DNA from 3 places in the Streptomyces sp. NPDC047453 genome. Region 3 is predicted to be linked to each of the others. Evidence: riboswitches for the same ligand, from Rfam matches in the RefSeq annotation. Region 3 holds a riboswitch; each other region holds the start of a gene.

Region 1 (5,867 bases), on a different contig from region 3:
GGTCGCCCCCGTGCCGCTTGAGTGACGGGCAGCGTCGTCGCTGCCTGACGGACGCCGGAAACGAGTCGTCTGATTCCTGGGCCGTCCCTGGGCCGTCCGAGGCCTCCCGAGGTCGACCAACGGCGACCGACAGTGACAGACGAGCCACCGCCGCCAGCAGTGAAACCCCAGGTCAGCGCCCTCAGGCCTGACGGGTTTCCGCGTAGGGGTGGCGGTACGGCAAGATGGGGCGTTTCTTTCCGCGAAAGTGGGCGCCGCTCCGAGCCTGAGTTCACGCCTGGTCTCTTCACATGCCGCCTTCTGTGCGACGATCACGCTGCACGGGAAGGGAGCGGTGCATGTCTCAGGACCGGAAACAATCCCTGGTTGAACGCCCCGGTTACATGGTGCTGAGCCTCGTCTGGTTCGGGTGGACGGCCGCCAGTACAGCTAGTCCGCTGTGGGTCCGCCTTGGAGGGCTGGTGGGCTTCGTTGCCTGGGCTGCGCTCCTGCTGCGTCATGTTGTCAGACACCGCCAGACACGCAAGTCCCGCCCATCCTGACATCCACGGCTGACATCAACGCGGCCGGACGGTGGCATACGCCGGCGTTACTGCCCGGCCATCACACTGGGCGACGACGCCCCCAGGGGCAGGTGTGGATCGAACTCCTAAAGCGGGTGTCGTGCGGCTCATTGGCCGCGGTGGTGACGCCCGCAGCGCGCAGCCCCGTGCTATTCGGCCAGGTAGCCAAGTCCATGATCCGTCGGCCGGGTAGTCACAGATCCACCCCTCACCTGCCACTCGACCTGTTGAGCCACCTCGCTGCTGGCTACAAAGAGTCCGCGAACCCGGTCCCCGTCCTCGTCGGAAGCAGGGATCGCGGCTATGGACCGCAGTTGCTCCATGAACCAGTCCACAGCCGACTCACGAACATCGCCGCCGTAGAACACGTAGTAGGTCCAGTTGAAGTGGCGGGCCGGAAAGCCCCAGCCGCCGCTGTAGTGCCCGTCAGAATGCCCCGCGATCACTTGACGGACGGCGGCGAGCTGCTGCTCGTCGCACTCCAGCCAGCCCCTGATGGAGACGAAAACGCCCATCTTGTCGCCCTCCCATTGGACCAGCATCACCGTGCCTGCCAAGAGCCGATCTTCCGTGGGAATCGTAGGCGCACCCCCACGCGGGCCGGGCCGACAGCAACGCTGACGGCAACGAGGGCGAACGACGGCGGCTCCCACTAGCCCGCCGCGGCGGTGGCGCAAGCCTGTCGGCCTGAGGTACGAGGGGTCCGCCCGCATCTTCTAAGCACCGGTCCCAGGGCGTCATGATCTGCCGATGGATGAGTACGCCTGGCCCGCGGTCCCTGAAGTGCCGGCCGCGGACTTGGTGCGGGAGAGCTGGGAGGCAACCGTCGCGGCTCTGCCCGTCGAGGCCCGGATCACCGGGGAGGTCATCGGTCGCCAGCGCTTCGGGGTCTTCATACGTATAGACGGCGTGCCGTACGCCATAGCGCTGGCGGAGATCACGGCCATGCCGCTCGGGATGGACCTCCCAGCCCTCAGGGCCTTCGTCAGTGGGGAGGTCATCTGGCACGCCGCCCACAACCACCAGGTCAAGGTCCAGCTCGATGAGTGGCGGGCCGCCGACGAGTGATCTTCGCTGGGCCGTCTCTGGGCCGTCCGAGGCTGCTCAGGGGCGACCGGTGACGACCACTAACGACAGTCGTAGCGACCGGCAGCCGCAGGTCACCGGATTTGATCTGCGACACTGGTACAGCCATGCCTAAGCCCGGAGAACTCACTTTCGTCGCCCCGCGCGGTGCCAAGAAGCCGCCGCGGCACCTTGCCGATCTGTCGCCTGCCGAGCGCAAGGAGGCCGTCGCCGCGATCGGCGAGAAGCCGTTCCGTGCCAAGCAGCTCGCGCAGCACTACTTCGCGCGGTACGCGCACGACCCGGAGCAGTGGACCGACATCCCCGCCGGATCCCGCGCCAAGCTCCAGGAGGCGCTGCTTCCCGAGCTGATGACGGTCGTACGGCATCTGTCGACCGACCAGGGGACCACCCGCAAGACGCTGTGGCGCCTGTTCGACGGCACGCTCGTGGAGTCGGTGCTCATGCGCTACCCGGACCGGGTGACCATGTGCATCAGCTCGCAGGCGGGCTGCGGCATGAACTGCCCGTTCTGCGCCACGGGACAGGCCGGGCTCGACCGGAACCTGTCCACCGCCGAGATCGTGCACCAGATCGTGGACGGGATGCGCGCCCTGCGGGACGGAGAGGTCCCCGGTGGTCCCGCTCGCCTGTCGAACATCGTTTTCATGGGCATGGGCGAGCCGCTCGCCAACTACAACCGCGTCGTCGGCGCCATCCGCGCCCTGACCGACCCCGAGCCGGACGGGCTCGGCCTGTCCCAGCGCGGGATCACCGTCTCGACGGTGGGCCTGGTCCCGGCCATCCACCGGTTCTCCGACGAGGGCTTCAAGTGCCGGCTCGCCATCTCCCTGCACGCACCGGACGACGAACTGCGCGACACGCTCGTCCCGGTCAACACGCGGTGGAAGGTACGCGAGGTGCTCGACGCCGGATTCGAGTACACCGCCAGGTCCGGGCGCCGGCTGTCCATCGAGTACGCGCTGATCCGGGACATCAACGACCAGGCGTGGCGCGGCGACCGGCTCGGCCGGCTGCTCAAGGGCAGGCCGGTGCACGTCAACCTCATCCCGCTGAACCCGACGCCCGGCTCCAAGTGGACCGCGTCCCGCCCCGAGGACGAGAAGGCGTTCGTCGAGGCGATCGCCGCCCACGGTGTGCCGGTGACCATCCGGGACACCCGCGGTCAGGAGATCGACGGCGCCTGCGGTCAGCTGGCTGCCACCGAAAGGTAGCCGGACGGTAGGCTGATACCGCACACATCTTCATATTCCGACAGGGGAGCGCCACAGCGCTGAGAGTGCGGCACCGGCCGCAGACCCTCTGAACCTCGCCCAGGTCATTCTGGGTAGGAAGTTCGGTCATCACTCAAGCTGTTGTGCCCTGCCCGGGTGTCCCTCGCGGATCCCGGGCAGGGCCGCGTCTCTTCCTGGCCAACCCCCAGGAGGACTTCAGTGCACACCAAGACGTTCGCTGTCGTGGCGGTCGGGCTCGGCCTGGTCACGCTGTCGGCGTGCGGTTCGTCGCCGGGCGACAAGAGTTCGGCCGGCTCCAGGACGGTGACCCTGGTCAGCCACAACTCGTGGGCCGCCTCCAAGAGCGTCATCGCGGACTTCGAGAAGAGCTCCGGCTACAAGGTCAAGGTCCTCGAGGACGGCGACGCCGGCCAGGCGGTCAACAAGGCCATCCTCACCAAGGACAACCCGCAGGGTGACGTCTTCTTCGGCGTCGACAACACGCTGCTGTCGCGCGCCCTGGACAACGGGCTGTTCCAGTCGTACGAGCCGAAGGGTTCGGACCTGATCCTGCCGCAGTACCGCGTCGACGAGGCGAAGCACCGGGTCACGCCCATCGACACCGGCGACATCTGCGTCAACTACGACAAGAAGTACTTCGCCGACCACAAGCTGACCCCGCCCGCCTCGTTCGACGACCTGGTCAAGCCGGAGTACAAGAACTTCCTCGTCACCGAGAACGCCGCCACCTCCTCACCCGGCCTCGGCTTCCTGCTCGGCACCGCCGCCCAGTACGGGGACAAGGGCTGGCAGGACTACTGGAAGAAGCTCAAGGCCAACGGCGTCAAGGTCGTCGACGGCTGGGAGCAGGCCTACAACCAGGAGTTCTCCGGCTCCGCCGGCGGCCGGAAGGCCAAGGGCGACCGTCCCCTCGTCGTCTCCTACGCCTCCTCGCCGCCCGCCGAGGTCATCTACGCCGACCGGCGGCCGAAGACCGCGCCGACCGGCGTCGCGCAGGGCACCTGCTTCCGTCAGGTCGAGTACGCCGGACTGCTGAGCAACGCCCGGAACACCGAGGGCGGCAAGGCCTTCCTGGACTTTCTGGTCACCAAGAAGTTCCAGGACGACATGCCGCTGAACATGTTCGTCTACCCGGTGCGCGAAGGCGCCCAGGTGCCCCCGGAGTTCGTGCAGTACGGCCCCCAGGCCAAGGACCCCGAGACCATGGCCCCCGCCGAGATCGCCGCCAACCGTGACCAGTGGGTCAAGTCGTGGACCTCGCTCGTCCTCAGGTAGGCCGCGGACGCGGCCGCCGGACGGGGAACGCGGCGCGGCTCGGTCTCATGGCCGTGCCCGTCGCGTTCTTCGCGGTGTTCTTCGCCTACCCCGTGGCCGCGATCGTCCGGCGCGGCCTGGAGGCCGACGGGGCCTGGCAGTTGGGGCGGATCGCCGATGTGCTCGGACAGTCCGACATCCGGCACGTCCTGTGGTTCACCACTTGGCAGGCGCTCGCCTCCACCGTGCTCACCCTGCTCGTCGCCCTGCCCGGCGCCTATGTCTTCGCGCGCCTCGACTTCCCCGGCCGGCAGGTTCTGCGGGCCGTCGTGACCGTGCCGTTCGTGCTGCCCACGGTCGTGGTCGGCACCGCGTTCCTCGCGCTGGTCGGGCGCGGCGGCCTGCTCGACGAACTGTGGGGCGTACGGCTGGACACCACGGTCTGGGCGATCCTGCTCGCCCACGTCTTCTTCAACTACGCCGTCGTCGTACGGACCGTGGGCGGTCTGTGGGCGGGGCTCGACCCGCGCCAGGAGGAGGCGGCCGGGATGCTCGGCGCCTCGCCACTCGCAGCCTGGCGCAAGGTCACCCTGCCCGCGCTGGCGCCCGCGGTCGCCGCCGCCGCACTCATGGTCTTCCTGTTCACGTTCACCTCCTTCGGTGTGGTGCAGATCCTCGGCGGCCCCACCTTCTCCACCCTCGAGGTGGAGATCTACCGACAGACGTCCGAGATCTTCGACCTGGCCACCGCCGCGGTCCTGACGATCCTCCAGTTCGCCGCGGTGGGCGCGATCCTCGCCGTGCACGCCTGGACCGTACGGCGACGCGAGACCGCGCTGAAGCTGGTGGACGCCTCGCTGACCGCCCGCCGCCCGCGCGGCGCCGGGCAGTGGACGCTGCTGGCCGGGGTCCTCGCCACCATCGCCGTCCTCGTCGTGCTGCCGCTCGCCGTGCTGGTGCAGCGGTCGCTCACCGCGCCCGGGTTCGGCTACTACAGGGCGCTGACGAACGCGGACGGCGGCACCTTCCTGGTCGCGCCGATCGACGCCCTCGGCACCTCCCTGAGCTATGCCGCCGCGGCGACCGCCATCGCCGTGGTGATCGGCGCGCTCGCCGCCGCGGCCCTCACCCGCCTCCCCCATTCTCGCCTTCGCTCCCACGGGGGGACCCCCATCGCGGGCCGGCTCGTACGCGGCTTCGACGCGCTGCTGATGCTGCCGCTCGGGGTCTCCGCGGTGACCGTCGGCTTCGGCTTCCTGATCGCCCTCGACCGCCCGCCGCTGGACCTCAGGCAGTCCTGGATCCTGGTCCCGCTGGCACAGGCCCTGGTCGGCGTGCCCTTCGTCGTACGGACCATGCTGCCCGTGCTGCGCGCGGTGGACGTACGGCTGCGGGAGGCGGCGGCCGTGCTCGGGGCCTCGCCGTGGCGGGTGTGGCGTGAGGTCGACCTGCCCCTGGTACGGCGGGCACTGCTGATCGCCGCCGGGTTCGCCTTCGCGGTGTCACTGGGGGAGTTCGGGGCGACCGTGTTCATCGCGCGGCCCGACCGTCCGACGCTGCCGGTTGCCGTGGCGCGGTTGATCGGCCGGCCCGGCGACCTCAACTACGGCCAGGCGATGGCCCTTTCGACGATTCTGATGGTGGTGTGCGCGGTGGCGCTGCTGGTGCTGGAACGCCTGCGCACCGACCGGAGCGGGGAGTTCTGAGATGCTGCTGAGCCTTGAGGCCG
Region 2 (5,867 bases), on a different contig from region 3:
CAGCGCGGCGAGCACCGGCTCCAGGATGTCCAGCGCCGCGCGCGGCTGGAGCGCCCCGCGCTCGCGCAACACGTCGCGCAGGGTGCAGCCGGCCACGTACTCCATGGCGAGGTACACGTACGACCCGTCCGTGCCCTGGTCGAAGACCTGCACGACGTTCGGGTGGGCCAGCCGCGCGACCGACTTGGCCTCCCGGATGAACCGCTCCACGAACGAGCCGTCGGCCGCGAGCGCGGGGTGCATCACCTTGAGCGCGAGGACCCGGTCCAGGCGGGTGTCCAGGGCCCGGTAGACCGTGGCCATCCCGCCGACGGCGATCCGCGCGTCGACGCGATAACGGCCGTCGAGCACCTGCCCGACGAGAGGGTCCTGAAGGGTCGTATCCACGCAGGCGAGTCTACGAGCCGCCACGGACACACTCGGATTTCGGACGCTGTCGCGGCAGGACTGAAGCCGACCTGTGACGCGGCCCACGCACCCGTGAGAGGAGGCGCCTAGAACGCGGGCCGCTCCGGGTCCAGTCTGGCCAGGCCCTCCGCCGGGGACGACGCCTCCGCGAAGTGCCGCTTGGGGATCCGCCCGGCCAGCCGGGCCAGCCGCCCCGCCTCCACGGCGGACCGCATCGCCGCGGCCATCATCACCGGCTCCTGCGCCCGCGTCACCGCGGAGGCGAGCATCACCCCGGCACACCCCAGCTCCATGGCCAGCGCCACGTCCGAGGCCGTACCGGCCCCGGCGTCCAGGATCACCGGCACGCGCGCGTGCTCCACGATCAGCTGGAAGTTGTGCGGGTTGCGGATGCCGAGCCCGGACCCGATGGGCGAGCCCAGAGGCATGATCGCGGCGCAGCCCGCGTCCTCCAGCTTCCGCGCCAGCACTGGATCGTCGTTCGTGTACGGCAGCACCGTGAAACCGTCGTCGACCAGCGTCTCCGCCGCGTCCAGCAGCTCGATCGGGTCCGGCAGCAGCGTGCGCTCGTCGGCGATGACCTCCAGCTTGACGAGGTCCGTGCCCAGCGCCTCCCGCGCCAGCCGGGCGGTGAGCACCGCCTCACCCGCGGTGAAGCAGCCCGCCGTGTTGGGCAGCACCCGGATCCCGAGCGACTCCAGCACCGACAGCACGGAGCCGTGCACCGAGGGGTCCACCCGCCGCATCGCGACCGTGGTCAGCTCCGTGCCGGAGGCCGTGAGCGCCCGCTCCAGCACCTCCAGGCTCGGCGCGCCGCCGGTGCCCATGACCAGCCGGGAGGTGAAGGCCGTACCACCGAGGACGAAGGGATCGTCGGCCATGGCTCAGCCTCCCTGGACGGCGGTCAGCACTTCGACGCGGTCGCCCTCGGCCAGGGCCGTGGACGACCACCGCGCGCGCGGGACGACGGTCTCGTTGAGGGCGGCGGCCACCCCGGAGGGCGCCGCGCTCAGGGTCCGTACGACGGTGTCGAGGGACGTGCCGGGCGTGACCCGGCGGGGCTCGCCGTTGACGGAGATGTTCATACGGGCTGCTCCGTGAGTGCCGTGGCGTGAAAACGCCTGGGGGAGAAGGGACGCACCTCGTCCGGCAGCTCGCCGGTGGTCAGGACGTGCGCCATGGCGTCACCGGTGACCGGCGTGAGCAGCACGCCGTTGCGGTAGTGCCCGGTGGCCAGCAGCAGGCCGTCCAGCCCGGTCGGGCCGAGCAGCGGTGCGTTGTCGGGGGAGCCGGGCCGCAGTCCGGCCCGGGTCTCCGTGAGCGGCAGCTCGGTGATCCCGGGCACCAGCTCGTGCGCGTCGCGCAGCAGCTCGTACACGCCGCCCGCCGTCACCGTCGTGTCCCAGCCCAGCTCCTCGCTCGTGGCCCCGACGACCAGCTCGCCGCTGAGCCGCGGCACCAGGTAGACCTGGCTGCCGCGCACCACGGCCCGCACGGTACGGCTCAGGAACGGCGCGTACCGCTTCGGCACCGCCAGCCGCAGCACCTGCCCCTTCACCGGCCGCACCGGTGGCAGCACGTCGTCCGGGACGCCCGCGAGCCGTCCGCTGTGGCTGCCCGCGGCGAGCACCACCTGGTCCGCGGTCGGCGCGGTGCCGTCGCGCAGCACACAGCCCGTGGCGCGGTCGCGGGCGACGGTGAGCCGCTCGGCCCAGCCGCGGTGGAAGACCACGCCCGCCCGCTCGCAGGCCGCGACCAGGGCGCCGGCGAGCCGCCGCGGGTCGATCTGGTGGTCGCCGTCCACCCGCAGCCCGCCGCGCACGCCCGGCGCGAGCATCGGCTCGAGCCGGCGGCACTCCCGTCCGGACAGCCACTCGGAGTCCAGGCCCGAACGGCGCTGAAGGTCGTGCAGTTCCCGCAGGTGGGCGCGGTCGTCGGCGTCCAGCGCGACCGCGAGGGTGCCGCAGCGGCGGTAGCCGAGGTCGTGGCCGGTCAGCTCGGTCAGCTCGGCCACGAAGTCCGGGTAGCGGCGGGCGGAGGCCAGGTTGAGCCCGAGCAGGGTCTGCTCGCCGTAGTGCAGTTCGGTGACGGCGGCCAGCATCCCGGCGGCCACCTGTGCGGCCCCGCCGCCCGGCTGGGGGTCCACCACGGCCGTGGCGAACCCGCGCTGCGCCGAGCGCCAGGCCGTCACCAGCCCGATGATGCCGCCCCCCACGACGAGGACGCCTGACGTACGTGGCAACGACATGGGCGTCCAGCCCCTCCCTTCGCCGGCATGACCCGGATCAGGTTCGTACGGTCGGAGGCCGCCAGCCTCCCTCTCAGCCCGGTGCGTCCGGGCTCCCGCGAGTGCTTGTACGGTGGCCACCCTAGCCCGCAGAGCATTGCCCCGGTAAGGGAGCCTCCCGCCATGACCCGCCCGCCCGTCTCCCGCCACGACTCTCGGGCGGGTGGCTCCGCCCGGCCCTCTTCCTCGCTCGACGGCCGCGTTCTCGCCCCGGTCGCCGACCAGGCCCCGGGCCAGGTGGGCACGCGCACCCGCTTCATGTATCACGAGCGGAACGGGGAGATCTGGGCCGAGTACGCGGGCGGCGACGTCGTACGCGGCCATTTGGTGGGTACCAGGGAAAGTGACCGGCTCGACTTCCGGTACGTCCAGCTCAAGCAGGACGGGACCACCTCCTCCGGGCACTGCGTGTCGACGGTGGTCGAACTGCCCGACGGGCGGGTGCGGTTGGAGGAGACCTGGCGCTGGGAGTCGCAGCCCGGCAGTGGGACGAGCGTGGTGGAAGAGGTTGTGGAGCAGGTCACCTCGCACGCTCCTGACTGACGGTTTGTCAGGTGACTTATGGTGATCAGGTGAGCGACCAGACGCAGGAGCAGGGCACAACAGGGCCGCGGCGCGTGGTCGTCGCGGGCGCGGGCATGGCCGGCGTGCAGACCGCGGTCGCCCTGCGCGAGCAGGGCTTCACCGGCACCGTGACACTGATCGGCGCCGAACCCCACCAGCCCTACGACCGGCCGCCGCTGTCCAAGGCCGTCCTGCTCGGCAAGGCCGAGGGCTCCGCCTTCGACATCGACTTCGAGGCGCTCGGCCTCGAACTGCGGCTCGGCTGCGACGCGCTGGCCGTGCGGCCCGACCCGCATGTGCTGGAGACCTCGGCGGGGCCGGTGCCGTACGACGTGCTCGTCCTGGCCACCGGTGCCGAACCGATCCGGCTGCCCGGCGTGGAGGGAGTCCCCGGGGTCCACCTGCTGCGCACCCTGGACGACGCCGAACGGCTGCGGCCGGTGCTCACCGAGCAGCACGACATCGTGGTCGTCGGCGCGGGCTGGATCGGCGCCGAGTTCGCCACCGCCGCGCGTGAGGCGGGCTGCGCCGTGACCGTCGTGGAGGCCGCGGACCGGCCGCTCGCGGGGGCGCTGCCCGCGGAGGTGGCCGCGCCGATGACCGCCTGGTACGCCGACAGCGGCGCCGAACTGCGTACCCGCGCGCGCGTGGAGCGCGTCGAACCCGGCGCGGTGGTGCTCGACGACGGCACGCGGCTGCCCGCGGGCGCCGTCGTGGTCGGCATCGGCGCGCGCCCCGCCACCGGCTGGCTGGCCGGCTCGGGCATCGAGCTGGGCCGGCACGGGGACGTCCTGGCCGACGACCACCTGCGCACGTCCGTGCCGGACGTGTACGCCGTCGGCGACTGCGCCTCCTTCCCCTCGGGACGGTACGGCGAGCGCCTGCTGATCCACCACTGGGACAACGCGCTCCAGGGCCCGCGCACGGTCGCGGCCGACATCGTCGGCCTCACCCCCGTGGTCTACGACCCGGTGCCGTACTTCTGGTCCGAGCAGTTCGGGCGCTTCGTGCAGTACGCCGGCCACCACACGTCGGCCGACACCGTCGTCTGGCGCGGCGATCGCACCGGACCTGCATGGACGGTCTGTTGGCTCCGCGAGGGCCGGCTCGTCGCTCTGCTGGCCGTCGGCCGACCGCGGGATCTGGCGCAGGGGCGGCGGCTGATCGCGTCCGGCACGCCCATGGATGCGCGGCTGCTGGCGGACCCGGCGAAGCCCCTGAAGACGGCGACGGCGTGAGGCACGCGGCCCCGGGTGGACGGGCCTGGCTTCCGAGTGTCAGTGGCAGATGGCACGCTTGTTTCCGTGACCGAGATTGACACGAAGATCGATGCTCTCGTCCCTGCCTGGCTCACCCTTCCCGACATCGCCGAACAGCTCGGCGTCGAGGTGACACGTGTGCGTCAGCTGGTCAAGGAGGGCCAGCTCATCGCCGTACGCCGGGGTGAGAACCGCGCACTGCACGTCCCCGCCGCCTTCATCGACGGCGACAAGGTCGTCAAGGGCCTGTCCGGCACCCTGACGCTCCTGAGGGACGACGGCTTCACGGTCGAAGAGATGATCGAATGGCTGTTCACCCCCGACCCGACCCTGCCGGGCACCCCCGCCCAGGCCCTGAGTGAGAACCGCGGCACAGAGGTGAAGCGCCGCGCCCAGGCCCTCGCCGTCTGACCCGGCCATCCGCCTGCGCACCCGGCCCCGGCCTCCGGCCGGGGCCTCGGTGTTCCCGCAGGCCGGGCCGGCGGGGCGGGTAGGGTCCGTCCGAGTGGTCGGACGAGCCACCCAACCGACGAGCCGGGGGGAACCCGCGTATGCCTGAGACCGCCGCCATGGCCGACGCCCGTGACCGGCTCGGTGACGCGCGCCTGTATCTGTGCACGGACGCCCGGAGGCGGCAGGGGGACCTGGCCGAGTTCCTGAACGCGGTGCTGGCGGCGGGCGTCGACATCGTGCAGTTGCGGGACAAGGGCATGGAGGCCGGGGAGGAGCTGGACCGGCTGGCGGTGTTCGCCGACGCCTGCGCCCGGCACGGCAAGCTGCTCGCGGTCAACGACCGGGCGGACGTCGCCCACGCGGCCCGTGCCGATGTGCTGCACCTGGGGCAGGGGGACCTTCCCGTGCCCGCCGCCCGCGCGATCCTCGGCGACGGCGTCCTGATCGGCCGGTCCACGCACGCCGAGGACGAGGCCGCCGCCGCGGCCGTGCAGGACGGCGTGGACTACTTCTGCACCGGACCCTGCTGGCCCACGCCCACCAAGCCCGGCCGTCCCGCACCCGGCCTCGACCTGGTCCGGTACACCGCCTCGCTCGGCACCGGCCGGCCCTGGTTCGCCATCGGCGGCATCGGCCTCGGCAACCTGGACCAGGTCCTGGAGGCCGGCGCCCGCCGTGTCGTCGTGGTCCGGGCGATCACCGAGGCCGACGACCCCGGAGCGGCGGCGGCCGAGTTCGCCGCGCGGCTGAGGCAGGCCGGATAGGGGGCGGCGCGACACGGCCGGACGCGGCGGCCGGTCGTCTCATTACCCGGACAGTCGACCCGGCCCGACTCGCTCATTTCCGGCCCCGTTGTCCGAAGGGTGGACAAGAAGCCGACAATTCACGCAAATTTC
Region 3 (5,867 bases):
CAGCGCCGTGGTGACCGGCACGGAGGCGACCAGGCCGATGGAGCCCACCAGCGTGCGCACGATCTCCTCCGCGACGAGCTCACTGGTGGCGACGGTCGTCACGCTGCTCTGCGCGATGGAGAACAGCAGCAGCAGCGGGAGCGCGGCACCCGCGTACGCGAGGACGAGGGTGTTGACGACGGAGGCGATGTGGTCGCGTCCGATGCGGATGCCCGCGCGGTACAGCCCGCGCCAGCCCATCGCGGGGTTGGCCTCGTGCAGCTCCCAGACCGCGGAGGTCTGTGTCACCGTCACATCGTCCAGGACGCCGAGCGAGCCGATGATGACACCGGCGAGCAGCAGGCCGCTCATGTCTATCGACGGATACAGGCCGTGGATCAGACCGGTGCTGTCGTCGGTGTTGCCGGTCAGCGCGGCCCAGCCGATGAACAGCGAGCCCAGGAAGCCGATCAGCATGAGCGAGATCAGCGTGCCGAGCACCGCGACCGAGGTACGGGCGGACAGGCCGTGACACATGTACAGCGCGATCAGCATGATGGCGCTGGCTCCCACCACCGCCACGACCAGCGGGTTCGATCCCTGCAGGATCGCTGGCAGGACGAAGAGGTTCAGCACCAGGAAGCTGATGGCCAGCGCGACCAGCGCCATGACGCCCCGCATCCGCCCGACGACCACGACGGCGAGTGCGAAGAGACCGGCCAGCAGCGCCATCGGGAAGTGCCGGTTGATGTCGGTGACCGAATACTGCAAGTCCTTGGGTGCCGAGGGTTCGTAGGCGACCACGACCTTCTCGCCCTGGTGCAGCTGCCGGGACTGGTCGGGCTGTACGACCTCGGTGAAGGTACGGCCCTTGTCGTTGCCGGTGTCCACCCGGATCGTGGCCTTCTTGCAGCTCCCGGACTGCTGCTGCTGTGCGGAGGACCCTTCGGCGGTGGAGGTGTCGCCGGTCGGTGTGTCCCCGGAGCCGTTCACCGACCGGCAGCTGACCTCGAGCACCTCGACGACGGTGGCTTGCTGGGTCTGCCGGTCGAAGCCCACGCCGGTGCGCTCGTGCGACGGGGCGCCACCCGGCCACAGCACGGCGAGTCCGGCCGCCACCACGGCGGCGAACGGGATGAGGATCGCCGCGATCACTTTGCGGAGGTGCTTCGACACGGGTGCGGCCGGCCCGTGGCTGTGGCCGTGCCCGTGCCCGCCACCGCTTCCCGGACCGTGCCCGGCACTGCTCCCCGGGCCGTGGCCGCCGCCGGTCGCGGGGCCGTGTCCGTGGCCGGCGGCGGTGGCTTCCTGGCCGTGCCGGAAGTCCTCTCCGCGTCGGGGTTCGGGCGGCGGATGGGGGAACTGCTCTGTCGTGGTCACCGCCCGATCATCGCAAGAACGGCACAGGCCCACTGTTCACCGCGCCACAAATGACGCTAGCGTGGGGGCACCTTTGCACACGCGGGAGCTCGGAGCACCGGGCTGAGAGGGCGCTGACCTCCGTCTTTGCGATGTTTCACGTGGAACGTGCGATGTTTCACAGGAAACGCCGGCAGACGGATACCGCTGCGTCGACCGCCGAACCTGTTACCGGGTAATGCCGGCGTAGGGAGTAGGTCTCATGACCAACAAGGACGTACGCACGCCTGCCTCCAAGCAGATCTCCAGCGACGCGGAGCGGATCACTTCCGACGCTTCCGACGGGGAGGCCGGAAAGTCCAGCGGCTGGCACAAGGGCTACGTGGAGGGCTCACGTCCCGATCTGCGAGTGCCGGTCCGTCAGGTGCACCTCACCGACGGGCAGTCGGTCACGCTGTACGACACCTCCGGCCCGTATACCGATCCACTTGTGGGAACCGATGTCCGCAGGGGCCTGCCGCCGTTGCGGGAGAACTGGATCGTGGCCCGCGGCGACACCGAGGAGTACGCCGGCCGTCCCGTCCGCCCCGAGGACGACGGGATCAAGCACACCTCGCCGCGCGGCGGTCTGCGCAACCTCGACGCGGTGTTCCCGGGACGGCCGCGCCAGCCGCGCCGCGGCCGCGACGGAGGAGCGGTGACGCAACTCGCCTACGCGCGCCGCGGGGAGATCACGCCGGAGATGGAGTTCGTGGCCATCCGGGAGAACGTCGCTCCCGAGACCGTCCGCGAGGAGATCGCGGCGGGCCGCGCGGTGCTGCCGGCCAACGTCAACCACCCGGAGATCGAGCCGATGATCATCGGCAAGCGGTTCCTGGTGAAGGTCAACGCCAACATCGGCAACTCCGCGGTGACCTCTTCCATCGAGGAGGAGGTGGAGAAGATGACCTGGGCGACCCGCTGGGGCGCCGACACGGTCATGGACCTCTCCACCGGCCGCAACATCCACACCACCCGTGAGTGGGTGCTGCGCAACTCCCCCGTCCCCATCGGCACCGTCCCGCTCTACCAGGCCCTGGAGAAGGTGGACGGCAAGGCCGAGGAACTGACCTGGGAGATCTACAAGGACACCGTCATCGAGCAGGCCGAACAGGGCGTGGACTACATGACCGTCCACGCCGGGGTACGCCTTGCCTACGTGCCGCTGACCGCGAACCGAAAGACCGGCATCGTCTCGCGCGGCGGCTCGATCATGGCCGCCTGGTGCCTGGCGCACCACAAGGAGTCGTTCCTCTACGAGAACTTCGAGGAGCTCTGCGAGATCCTCGCGGCCTACGACGTCACGTACTCGTTGGGCGACGGACTCCGGCCCGGCTCGATCGCGGACGCCAACGACGAGGCGCAGTTCGCGGAACTGCGCACGCTCGGGGAACTCGGCCGGATCGCCAGGCGTTTGGACGTACAGACCATGATCGAGGGCCCGGGCCACGTCCCGATGCACAAGATCAAGGAGAACATCGACCTTCAGCAGGAGATCTGCGATGAAGCTCCGTTCTATACGCTCGGCCCGCTGACGACGGACGTCGCCCCGGCGTACGACCACATCACCTCCGGCATCGGCGCCGCGATGATCGCCTGGTGGGGCACGGCCATGCTCTGCTACGTCACGCCCAAGGAGCACCTGGGCCTGCCCAACCGCGACGACGTCAAGACCGGCGTCATCACCTACAAGATCGCCGCCCACGCGGCCGACCTCGCCAAGGGGCACCCGGGCGCGCAGGAGTGGGACGACGCCCTGTCCGACGCCCGCTTCGAGTTCCGGTGGGAGGACCAGTTCAACCTCTCCCTCGACCCGGACACGGCAAGGGAGTTCCACGACGAGACCCTCCCGGCGGAACCCGCCAAGACGGCTCACTTCTGCTCGATGTGCGGCCCGAAGTTCTGCTCGATGAAGATTAGCCAAAGCATCACAGAGCGGTTCGGCGGTGCAGCGGCTGAGGGTGCCACGGCGGAGGAGATCGCTGAGGGCATGCTGCAGAAGTCGAAGGAGTTCGCGGAGGCGGGGAACCGGGTGTACCTGCCGATCGCCGACTGATGCATGGTGGGGCGGTGCTCTCGGCGAGCGCGCCAAGGCACCGCTCCCTTTGCTGTAGTCCCGGCGCCGCCCTCTGCCAGAGGCCGCGGTTACGGTCTCCCCCGGAAACCGGCACAGGCCGGTAGTGAGCAGGGAGAGGCGCCGCCATGAGCACTGCTGGAGCGACAGCGATGGAAGTGTCGTATGCAGCCCCAGAAGTTGGGCTCCGGGGCACGGCGCAGGCTGCTCGTACTCGATGGAGAGCCTGCGTTCGTGCGGGCGTCCCCGGCGCCCCGGCCCGGTGGGTGCGGGACGGGGTGGCGGGGTGCGCGCCGGGCCCTCGGGGGCGAGCAGTCGCCCTCGGCGTGGGAGCGCGGGGCGCTGGTTACTCCGGTTGGTGTTCCGGGCCTCCGTAGTCCGGGCTGCTGAAGTCGGGACTGGAGAAGCGCGGGCGGCGGCTCGGGGCCCCGTCGTCCGGGCTGCTGAAACCTGGCCGGCCGTAGCCGAGCTGTGGCATGCGGCCGGTCGGTGACGCCGGCCCCGTATGCCCTGGTGCGGGGGAGCGCGGGTCGGCGAGCGCGTCGCGCAGGAACGGCAGGATGCCCCGTTCGAGCAGGGCCTCCTCCCAGGCTTCCCTGGCTTGGGCAACCTCCTCGCCCAGTTCGGCGTAGGCGCCGCTGTCGAGCGAGGGGCGGTTGCGCAGCGCGGTGAGCAGCAGCCCGGCGGCGGCGACGAGGATCGCGGCCGCGGTCAGGGCACCGAACACCCAGCCCGCGGTGATCATGGACTGGGCGAACGCCTGGGTCGGGTCCAGCATCCTCAGGATGTAGCCGACGAGCAGGAAGAGGGCCGCGGCGGTCCCGGCGAGTACGGGGGCGAGTACCGCGACGACGGCGCCCGCGCCCGCGCCGTGGGCCTCGGTGACCTCGTCCAAGGTGGCGGCTGGTCGGGCGAGCCCGCCCGGCTCGGCCGAGTCGGCCTCGATGAGGGAGGGCGGGACGGCCGGCGCCGGTCGGCGCAGTTCCTCGCGGACCTTGACGTAGTGGTGGTACTCGGTCGACGCGGCCGCCGTTATGACAGCGGTGGCGCTCAGCGCCATGGTGCGCAGTTGTTCCGAGTTGAGCCGCTGTCCGGCAGCGGCCAGTTCCGGGTGGTGTGGGGCGGAGCGCAGCGCCTCATCGAGGATCCGCTCGTATTCCTGGCGGTCCTCGCTCAGCAGGTGCTGCGGAACGCTGTTCATGTGCATCCCCCGATGCTCCGTAGGGCTTGGGGCTCGCATGGCGGCGAGCCGTCGGGCAGAAACGGAGGGGAGCCTGCTACGGATAAGCCGATGGTAGAGCCGTGACGGCGCGCGGTGACAGGGGGTTTCCACAAATTGGGTGCCGACCTGCGCGGTCGTCTCGACAGGCGGGCTGCCCGGTGAACGGTCAGATGTCGAGGGGCAGTTGCTGGACCAGCAGCTTTCCGGCCATGGTTACGCCGCCGTCCATCGCGATGGCGAGTCCGTCGGCATAGATGTGCGGTCCCTCCACGACCGGACCCGCGGACTCCTCGCCTTCCTCGGAGCCGACTTCGCCCAGCAGATAGGGAATGGGGCTGTGGCCGTGAACGATGCGGGTGCCGCCGTACGTATCGAGCAGGGAGCGCACGGCGTCGGCACCGCCCTCGTCGCGGAAGGAGAAGCGCTTGGTGAACTTGCGGAACAGATCCCAGACTTCGTTCGCGTCGTTGCGGGTGAGCGTCTCGCGGACGGTGTCGTTGACCTCTTCGATCGAGGCACCGTAGTCGAGATAGGAGGTGGTGTCGGAGTGCACGAGCAGGTAGCCGTCGACCGCCTCGACGGCGTCGAGCCGGGCCATCCACTGGAGGTGGTGGTCCCGGAGGCGGTCCATGTCGGACTTCTGGCCGCCGTTGAGCAGCCAGGCCGCCTGGAAGGTCGCGGTGCCCGCGCCGGAGTTGACGGGGGTGTCGCCGAACCGCTTGGCGCCGAGCAGCAGCAGCTCGTGGTTGCCCATGAGGGCCTTGCAGTAGCCGCCGGCCGCGGCCGCCTCCGCGGACAGCCGCATCACGAGGTCGATGACGCCGATGCCGTCCGGGCCGCGGTCGGTGAAGTCGCCGAGGAACCACAGCCGTGCGGTGCCCGCGCACCACTGGCCGGCGGAGTCGACGAGCCCCTTCTCCTGGAGCGCGGCGACCAGCTGATCCAGGTAGCCGTGCACGTCACCGACGACGTAGAGGGGGCCCGGGCCGGTGGCGGACTGCCGGGTCGGAGCGGAGACCGGGTCGACCGCCACCTGAAGCGTGTCACCGCGCTTGATGACCGGCAGGTCGCGCTCGGTGGGCGTGTACGCGGCCGGGTAGCCCTCCTTGGGCGCCGCGGGCGCCGCCGGGGCCTCCTCCGGCGGCCGGACCGTTTCGGCGGGCTGCGTGCCGTGGGCGTACGGACCGGTCTCGT

What was found. Region 3 has a riboswitch for thiamine pyrophosphate ahead of thiC (phosphomethylpyrimidine synthase ThiC). Riboswitches for the same ligand answer to the same signal wherever they lie in the genome.
Region 1: it holds a riboswitch for thiamine pyrophosphate, as region 3 does, so the genes downstream of both, ABZ818_RS30290 (thiamine ABC transporter substrate-binding protein) here and thiC (phosphomethylpyrimidine synthase ThiC) in region 3, are expected to answer to the same signal.
Region 2: it holds a riboswitch for thiamine pyrophosphate, as region 3 does, so the genes downstream of both, thiO (glycine oxidase ThiO) here and thiC (phosphomethylpyrimidine synthase ThiC) in region 3, are expected to answer to the same signal.

The regions. Positions count from the first base shown of each region.
Region 1 covers NZ_JBEYTS010000048.1:12,095-17,961, forward strand. Annotated here, with positions in the region: gene ABZ818_RS30270 (hypothetical protein) at 1-25, shown strand, start outside; gene ABZ818_RS30275 (hypothetical protein) at 713-1,120, opposite strand; gene ABZ818_RS30280 (hypothetical protein) at 1,314-1,631, shown strand; gene rlmN (23S rRNA (adenine(2503)-C(2))-methyltransferase RlmN) at 1,757-2,863, shown strand; TPP riboswitch at 2,896-3,001, shown strand; gene ABZ818_RS30290 (thiamine ABC transporter substrate-binding protein) at 3,083-4,159, shown strand; gene ABZ818_RS30295 (iron ABC transporter permease) at 4,207-5,844, shown strand; gene ABZ818_RS30300 (ABC transporter ATP-binding protein) at 5,846-5,867, shown strand, end outside.
Region 2 covers NZ_JBEYTS010000001.1:559,826-565,692, forward strand. Annotated here, with positions in the region: gene pknB (Stk1 family PASTA domain-containing Ser/Thr kinase) at 1-387, opposite strand, end outside; gene ABZ818_RS02495 (thiazole synthase) at 495-1,289, opposite strand; gene thiS (sulfur carrier protein ThiS) at 1,293-1,493, opposite strand; gene thiO (glycine oxidase ThiO) at 1,490-2,656, opposite strand; TPP riboswitch at 2,654-2,765, opposite strand; gene ABZ818_RS02510 (hypothetical protein) at 2,819-3,238, shown strand; gene ABZ818_RS02515 (FAD-dependent oxidoreductase) at 3,268-4,497, shown strand; gene ABZ818_RS02520 (helix-turn-helix domain-containing protein) at 4,564-4,929, shown strand; gene thiE (thiamine phosphate synthase) at 5,070-5,735, shown strand.
Region 3 covers NZ_JBEYTS010000045.1:8,226-14,092, forward strand. Annotated here, with positions in the region: gene ABZ818_RS29500 (YibE/F family protein) at 1-1,359, opposite strand, end outside; TPP riboswitch at 1,431-1,608, shown strand; gene thiC (phosphomethylpyrimidine synthase ThiC) at 1,601-3,433, shown strand; gene ABZ818_RS29510 (hypothetical protein) at 3,798-4,658, opposite strand; gene ABZ818_RS29515 (metallophosphoesterase) at 4,840-5,867, opposite strand, start outside.